Regions from separate parts of the Herbaspirillum sp. Her4 genome, predicted to be linked through region 2. Evidence: riboswitches for the same ligand, from Rfam matches in the RefSeq annotation. Region 2 holds a riboswitch; the other holds the start of a gene.

Region 1 (3,906 bases), 470 kb from region 2:
CCATGCACAAGCCCCAGGACACCCCGCCGGTCGAGGTCCCGCCGCTCGATCCGACGCCGCCTCAGGACCCGATTCCCCATCAGAACCCGATGGCCGGCCAGGGTTGAGCTTGCCTGCCGGATCTGCCACCCGAATTGCCCTGTCCGAGGAGGTCTTTTTGTACCATTCCCTGCACACTCCCCAAGAAACCCCGCCGGTCAACGAGCCCAACCTGCCGCCGCCGGCACTGCCCGATGATGAGCCGGTGCCGGTGCAAGATCCGCCCGACAATCCCCGGCCTTCCGACAAGCCTTTGCGCATGTAGGTAACTGTTCCAGAGCGGCAGACAGCGCTTGCGAGGCAGGCGCGCCGTTCGCCGGTACGCTTCCTGCCGTCGGTCGCGACCTTGCTTTTTGCTTTTTCGTTCATCTCTTGCCAGCTATTGAGCGTGCAACCTGCCGTTGCGCGGCCATTGCGACTGCGCACTGTCCTTTTCTTTCATATCGCCCCGAAACCGCCGTGATTTCGGCCCTCATCGACACCGCTGCAGTGTTCCATCCCGCCTGCGATTCTTTCGCGTTGATTGAGACTTTTCTCGTTCAAGCCGCTTTGCATTTGTGAAAGCATCTGCTTTTTGCGGAGACCGCAGATGAATTGAGCAGGACTGCCACCTCCGCCGTCCTTGTCAGGAGTGGCACCTTGTATCCCTATCCTCCGCAGTCCATGGGTTTTCCCGCTGGCCGCCGCCACACCGTGCTGGCGGCGCTTCCTCTGCATGTGCTGGTACGCCTGCAGCCAAGCGGCAGCAGCACCGCCCGGGTGCTGTGCGAGCCGGTCAAGGCCGGGCCGGCTGCCGGTGCGCAGGCCATGGTGCTCTACCTGTCTGCCTTTGATGCGCATCTCGATGCGCTCTGGCTGGGTCTGGCCGTGGAGGATTACCAGGTACTGCCGGTGGCGTCCTTTTCCCCCGATGAACTGGTGGCGCGTCATCAGGGCCACTTGCCGTACTGCCTGCATCTGGCATGGGGCGCGCACGATGGCCGCATCGCCGTGCGCGCGCAGGGCGACCCGGTGCGGCTGTCGTCGGCGCGCGTGGCCCAGGTGTCGGCGAGCATCGACAGCATCCCGCTGGACATTGGACTGGCCGATCTCGAATGCCACGCCCGGCTATGGGAGTGCGCCGGTCTCTACGCCCATGCGGAGACAGCGGCCCGGCTGGAACAACTGAACCCGCAGCAGCGCCACCGGCATGCCGAGCGGGCCATGGAGCGCATCCCGGGCCGTACTGAACCGGGCCGGGAAATCAACCAGATCGCGCTGTATGACGCCGAATCGGCGCAATGGCACTTCGTCGCCCTCGATTTTCTTGCCGAGATGGTCGCCGGGCCGCGCTGAGGCCGTCGCGAGGCGACATCGGCCTTCCGGCATTGGCACCGGGCGCACAACAGGGCGCACGCCGTCCATGGCAAGTGACTTGTTCCTGCTCATTGAGAGTTTTCTGATATCCATGGCATTGCCCTTCTGCAACCATGGTGGCCGGTTGTGTTTCTGCTGCAGCCGATCTGATCCGCCGTCTGTTGAAGGAGCTGTCAATGATTTGCTTCCTTGCCCATGCCTCTCCCTGGAAGAAGTGCGCGCTGCGCTGCCTGCCCTTGGTCCTGCTGTTCGTCTGTCTGGCGGCGCTGCCCGGTCCGCCTTCGCCGCCCGAAGAAGTGCTGGCCAGTTGCCTGGCCGTAGACCATTTTCCCCTCAGCCGGGTCAGCATCGATCCGGTCGCAGGGCGGGTCGAGGTGATGGAAAGCGGCCCGGCATCCCCCTACAGCCTGTATCTGCCCGATGGCGACAATCGCCAGTGGCGCATCGGTTATGCCAGCGGCAAGCCCCCCGGACGTGACTATCTGTTCGTCAATTCCCATCGCGGCTACCTTGACCGGGCCATCGGCCTGTCACCGGAGCGCGCCCCCCGGCTGTCCCGCCCGCAAAAGGCCTCGTTTGCCGTGCTGGGCTTCCTGGGGGATCGCTACCTGTGCCTGATGGAAGTGCACGGGCACGGTCCCCGGTCCGGCCAGCGCTCGGTGTACGTGGCGCGCATTCCCACCCGCATGGGGGCGGAAATGAGCCTGTATTACAAGCTGGCGGCTTCGCCTGCCTTGCCGCAACTGCCGGCTGCTTCCTCCAGTGCTTCCCCCTCATCCTCCTCACCGCTCCAGCCCGCCTTGCCCCGCTGACGTTGCCGCCAGCCCCGTACAGGCTGACAATGCAGGTTGCCCAAGCCCGCCCCCGCCTTTATACTTCGCCCCTTAGCATTGCTTCTGGTATTCCTGTGCGCAGCCGCGCCTGGAATTGAAACGGGAAGCCGGTGCGGCCGGTGCCACAGCACCGGGCCAAAGCCGGCGCTGCCCCCGCAACGGTAAGCGAGGAAGGACACGCACTACGCCACTGTGCCCCGCGCATGGGAAGGCGCCTGTCCCGAAGCCCCAGGCTTCCCCTCGCCAGCCCGGAGACCGGCCCGAGGCAAGTTCTTGAATGCATCGCGGAGGGCGATCATGCGGAAAGCTTCCATCATTTCCCGCTGGTGTGAACCGGTGCCGTCAGCCGACGGCGGGATTGTGCTTGGGCGCTCGCCGTGTGGCTTCCTTCGTTTCATCCACCTGTCAAGGAAAGCGCATGTCCACTCCCTCCGGTCTCGACGCTCGTCACACCGCTGATTCTTCCTCTTCCAGCCGCTCCGGCAGCCAGGTCTGGCGCGACCGCATCGCGCCCTCGCTGCTGGCCTTCGCGCTGGGCGTGGCGCTGATCTACGGCGCCGGCTTCGCCTCCAAGGTCGAGCTGCACAATGCCGCCCACGATGGCCGCCACTCGGCCGGTTTCCCCTGCCACTGAGGAGCGGACGATGAACTGGACCGTGTTCCGGCGCATGGCATCGGCTGTGGTGGTGGCAGGCGCTTTATCGGGCGTGCTGCTGTCGGGCGTGCAGCAATTCCAGGTCGAAAAGATCATCCTCAAGGCAGAGGAATATGAAAAGGCCGGCGAATCGGCGGCCCCCGCGGCCGATGACCACGCCCACGAACCCGCCGGCCAGGCGGCTGCGCACGAGCACTCGCATGCGAACGCACATGAGCACGAACACGCGCATGACGCCAATGCCTGGGAGCCGGCTGACGGCGCCGAGCGCACCGGCTACACCGTGCTGGCCAATGTCAGCATGGCGGTCGGTTTCGCCCTGATGCTGGTGGCGGCCTTTGCCCTGAGCGGACGCCAGATCAGCTGGCGCAGCGGTCTGCTGTGGGGCCTGGCCGGTTATGGCGTGTTTTTCGTCGCGCCCTCGCTGGGCTTGCCGCCGGAAGTCCCCGGTACCCTGGCCGCACCGCTGCAGGCGCGCCAGCTCTGGTGGGTGATGACCGCCGCCATGACGGCGGCCAGCCTGGGCTTGTTCGTCTTCACCCGTGGCTGGCTGTGGAAGCTGGCTGGCGTCATGCTGCTGGTGGTGCCGCATTTCATCGGCGCTCCTCAGCCGGAAGTGCATGGCAGCGTGGCCCCGGAAGAACTGGCACAGGCCTTCATCCGCGCCACGGCGGCAGCCAATGCGGTGTTCTGGCTGGCGCTGGGCGGGTTGACCGGTTTCTTCTATCGCCGCTTCGGCTGATGGGCCGGCCCTGACGGGCCCCTGTCCGGCGTTGCTGCGCCGGGGAAAGTAAAGCATCAAAGCCATGAGAACTCATCATCGTCACGTGCTCATGTGCGTGGGTCCGCGTTGTACCGACAACGGCGTGCTGGCCGAAGCCATGTTCGGCGTACTGGGCGATCAGATCGACGCCCGCCCCGAGCTGCGTGTCAAGCGTACCCGTACCCACTGCATGGTGGCCTGCAAGGCGCAGGCCCCGGTGGTGGTGGTCTATCCCGAGGGCGTGTGGTATCGCTGCGAGG
Region 2 (3,906 bases):
GAACAGGCGGCCGACCGGCTGCATGCGCGTGGACAGCGTGGCGCGTTGCAGTTCGCTGGAGTAGCGCGAGGCGCGGCCCAGGGTTTCGGCCAGGGTCGACATCAGGGCCGCAGCGGTCCCTTCGAACTTGAACTGCTGCAGCTTTTCCAGCAGCACGGCAGCCTGGTTGGCGGCCTGCACCGATTCGCCGGCCACTTCCAGCAGGGCGTCCAGCTTGACGGCATCGATACGGATGCTTTCTTCCTTGGCCCCGCCAGGGGAATCGGTGGCGCGGCGATTCTGCTGTGCCGGCGCGGCGGCCTTGGGCTCGCCATCGGCTGCGGGCGCGGCAGGCGCGGCAGCAGCGGGTGCCGCTGCGGCAGCAGCCACCGGGGCCGCCTCGGCGCTACCCTCCGCGACCGGCGCGGCAGCCGCACCGGGCACCAGGGCCTGGTAGAGGGCGGGCCAGTCCAGTTCGCCATTCTTCATCACGCTGGCACTGCCATCGACGCTGACGGCGGCCACTGCAGCGGCGGCTGCGGGCGCGGCCACCGGTGCTGCGGCTGCCGGGGCAGGCGCTGCTGCCGCTGGGGCAGGGGCCGGCGTGGATTCGCTCTTGCCTTCGATGGCCTGGGTCAGGATGTCCTTCAGTTCGGCCGGCATCGAGGCCAGGCTGTCGGGTGCGGCACCGTTGGACAATTCGGTCAACTGGTCGGCCACGAAGCCGCTGGCCTGCAGCGCTGCTTCGATGGCCAGCGGCGTGACCGGGGCCTTGCCGGTGCGCAGCGCATCGAACAGGTTTTCGGTCAGGTGGCAGGCCGACACCATGGCCGGCAGGTTCACGAACCCGGCGCCACCCTTGATGGTGTGGAATGCGCGGAAGACCGCGTTGAGGATTTCAAGGTCATCAGGATGTCGTTCCAGCGTCAGCAGGTGCTCTTCCACGTTGGTGGCGAGATCCAACGCTTCAACGACAAAATCCTTGAGCATTTCGTCATCCATTAGAACCCCAGGCTATCGAGTAAGTCGTCCACATCGTCCTGACCCATGGCGGTGCCGCCCACGGAGGGGCCATTCATCAGGGTTACCGGTTTTTCCGCATCGATCTGCGCCTTGACTTCCGGCGGTGCATTGTCGCGCAGCAGTTGCGCCAGCTCGCGCTCGGCGGAAGCGGTGATGGCCACGATCTTCTTGATCAACTGGCCGGTGATGTCCTGGAAGTCCTGGGCCATCATGATTTCCAGCATGCGCGCCTTTTCCGCCTCGGTCGATTCCATCACCGAATTGGAGAACTTCTGCGAGTCGCCCGCCAGTGCCTTGAATTCCTCGATGTTCATCTGGCCGGCATACAGCTTGGTCCAGCGCGCGTTGATGTCCTTGGCTTGCTCCTGCAGGCGGTCTTGGGCCGGCATGCCGGAGTCCAATGCATTGAGCACCTTGTTGGCGGCCTGCTCGGTGAGGGTGGCGATGTGTTCCAGACGGCTCTGGGCGTCGCCGATCTGCTCGGCCACGTCGGTCAGCGAGCGGTCGTAGCCGAGTTCGCGCATGGAGTCGTGCAGCAGGCGCACGATACCGCCCAGGCGTTCGTACATGGGCTTGTCGCTCTGGTCCTCCTGTTCGCCTGCAGCCGCTTCTTCGGTGCCGGCGGCGGCGGGGGCGGCGGCAGCGGCAGCCGGTTCGGCAGTCATGCCCGGTAGCGTCTGCGAGGAAATTTCGTCAAACAATGCTTCCAGATCAACGTCGTCGCTCATGATTACTGATTCTCCCAACAAAGGTGTGCGCTCGTCGGCGCACTGCTGTGCAAAGTTGCCCGTAGGCGGATCTAATGCGTCGTTCCGGGAGGCACAGCCACTACCACCGCCCCGATATCAGACAGATATCGGCAGCCAGAGGCAGTCTCTGAAGGCCCGCAGACCACGACAACGTTCAGGATGACAGTGAGGCCGGCCGACCACGCAAGGGTCCGCCGGTCGACGATGCCATGGCGCCGAGTATAGGACCGCTTGGCGTGATCTCATCGGCCAAACAGCGAGTGAAATCCCCCATTTGTTTCAATTTTTCGGCCCCACCACAAAAAATTGGCAAGAACCGCGATTCAAATGTTTTTTGATAGAAAAATCGAATTTTTTCTATATATCACTGCTGAGGATGGATTTTATCCGGCTTTTTCCTGAAAGCAATTGCGGCTGTCCCGCTTGTGCTGATTTACATCATCTGGGTGCTGCGGCTTGTGGCGTGTACGCCGCACGCCTACAATGGCGCGGTTTTGGTGCCCGCCGGCGTGTCCTCGCCGGCAGTTAAACGGGAAACACGCGCCAGGCCGCCTGCAGCCAGCAGGGCGGTCAGCCAAGGTGTACTGCCCCCGCAACGGTAACCAGGTGCCGGCGACGATGTGACGATGCGTCACGTCTCGCCGGCGAGACCTCTTCCACGCCACTGTGTTTTTGCGCGAACGTTCACTTCGCCACATGGGAAGGCCGATGGTCATGCCTGCAGTCCGGAGACCGGCCAGAACAGGAGGAGCCCGCACAACCAATACTGGTGCGGTTTTCCGTTGATTGCGGCCCGCGGGGAGGCTGGCTGCACAGATTCTTGACCTGATTTTTCATGCATATCGCTTATTTCCAGGCCCGCTGTGGCGGTCCTCGCCCCCGTATTGCCCTGCGCACTGCCAGTGCGCTGATTCTTTCGGCTTTCGCTGCCTCGACCCACGCCGCCGATACCAGCCAGCCGCTGTCGGCGGTAGTGGTCTCGGCCTCGCGCTTCCCCAATGATCCGGCATTCCCGCCGGTCGCTGCCACCGTCATCACCGCCGAGCAGATCCGCGAAGCCGGCATCGACAACGCCAACGAAGCCATCCGCAAGCTGGGCGGCGTCTACGGGCGCCAGAGCCTGTCCGGCCCGCGCGACTTCCCGCTGGACCTGCGCGGCTTCGGCACCAATGGCGACCAGAACATGGTGGTGCTGGTCGATGGCGTGCGTATTTCCGAGAATGAACTGGCCACGCCGCTGCTGTCGGCGATCCCCATCGAGACCATCGAGCGCATCGAGATCGTGCGCGGCGGCAGCAGCGTGCTGTATGGCAGCGGCGCTACCGGCGGCACCATCCAGATCATCACGCGCCGCCCGCAGGCCAATACCGTGCGCGGAACCGTGATCGGCGAAGTCGGCAGCAACGGTCAGCGCGCCGGCCGGGCAGCGGTTTCGCGCGGCTGGGACAACATGTCCATCGACGCCAGCTATGCCAAGTCGCATGCCGACAACTGGCGCGACAACAGCAAGTCCGATCAGGAAAATTTCAGTACCACGGTGCAGTGGTTCGCCAGCGACTGGCGCTTCGGCCTGCGCGCCAACTTGTCGCGCGCCGATTTCGGCCTGCCGGGCAGCCTGAGCCAGGCGCAATATGACGCCAATGCGCGCCAGACCAGCAAGCCGCTGGATCACGGCTCCTATGACAATGACAGCATCACCGCCTTTCTGGAGCGCCGCTTCGGTGCCTTCGACGTGGCGGCCGAGCTGTCGCATCGGGAGAAGATTTCGCGCTCCACCTATGTCAGCAGCGGCTCCACCGCGCAAGCCAACATCCGGACCACCCAGTTCTCGCCGCGCCTGCGTCACGTGCTCGACAGCGGCCTGTGGAAGAACGAAGCCATTGCCGGTGTGGACCTGGCCGAATGGAGTTCGGCCACCAATGCCAGCTATGGCAACAGCGATGCCTCCCAGCATTCGAAGGCGCTGTACCTGCGCGATGAAATCGAGTTCGACCGCAACGCCCGCCTCGCTGCCGGCGTGCGCCGCGAGCAGTTCACCCAGCAGAGCGATTCCGGCGCCTATGGCCGCACCAGCGCCGTCAATGCCTGGGATCTGCAAGCCAGCTATGCGCCGCTGCCGCTGCTGCGCGGCTTCGTCAAGACCGGCCAGAGCTAT

Evidence for each region. A riboswitch is a leader RNA that binds a small molecule or an ion and turns the genes downstream of it on or off. The one in region 2 is predicted to bind cobalamin.
Region 1: another riboswitch for cobalamin. It lies ahead of ACWFUC_RS19390 (CbtB domain-containing protein); the one in region 2 lies ahead of ACWFUC_RS21510 (TonB-dependent receptor family protein).

What each region holds. Positions count from the first base shown of each region.
Region 1 covers NZ_CM176330.1:4,285,794-4,289,699, reverse strand. Annotated here, with positions in the region: gene ACWFUC_RS19410 (hypothetical protein) at 1-107, shown strand, start outside; gene ACWFUC_RS19405 (hypothetical protein) at 158-304, shown strand; gene ACWFUC_RS19400 (hypothetical protein) at 679-1,374, shown strand; gene ACWFUC_RS19395 (hypothetical protein) at 1,572-2,207, shown strand; cobalamin riboswitch at 2,276-2,506, shown strand; gene ACWFUC_RS19390 (CbtB domain-containing protein) at 2,647-2,862, shown strand; gene ACWFUC_RS19385 (CbtA family protein) at 2,873-3,625, shown strand; gene ACWFUC_RS19380 ((2Fe-2S) ferredoxin domain-containing protein) at 3,690-3,906, shown strand, end outside.
Region 2 covers NZ_CM176330.1:4,760,147-4,764,052, reverse strand. Annotated here, with positions in the region: gene ACWFUC_RS21520 (chemotaxis protein CheA) at 1-981, opposite strand, end outside; gene ACWFUC_RS21515 (protein phosphatase CheZ) at 981-1,730, opposite strand; cobalamin riboswitch at 2,230-2,506, shown strand; gene ACWFUC_RS21510 (TonB-dependent receptor family protein) at 2,587-3,906, shown strand, end outside.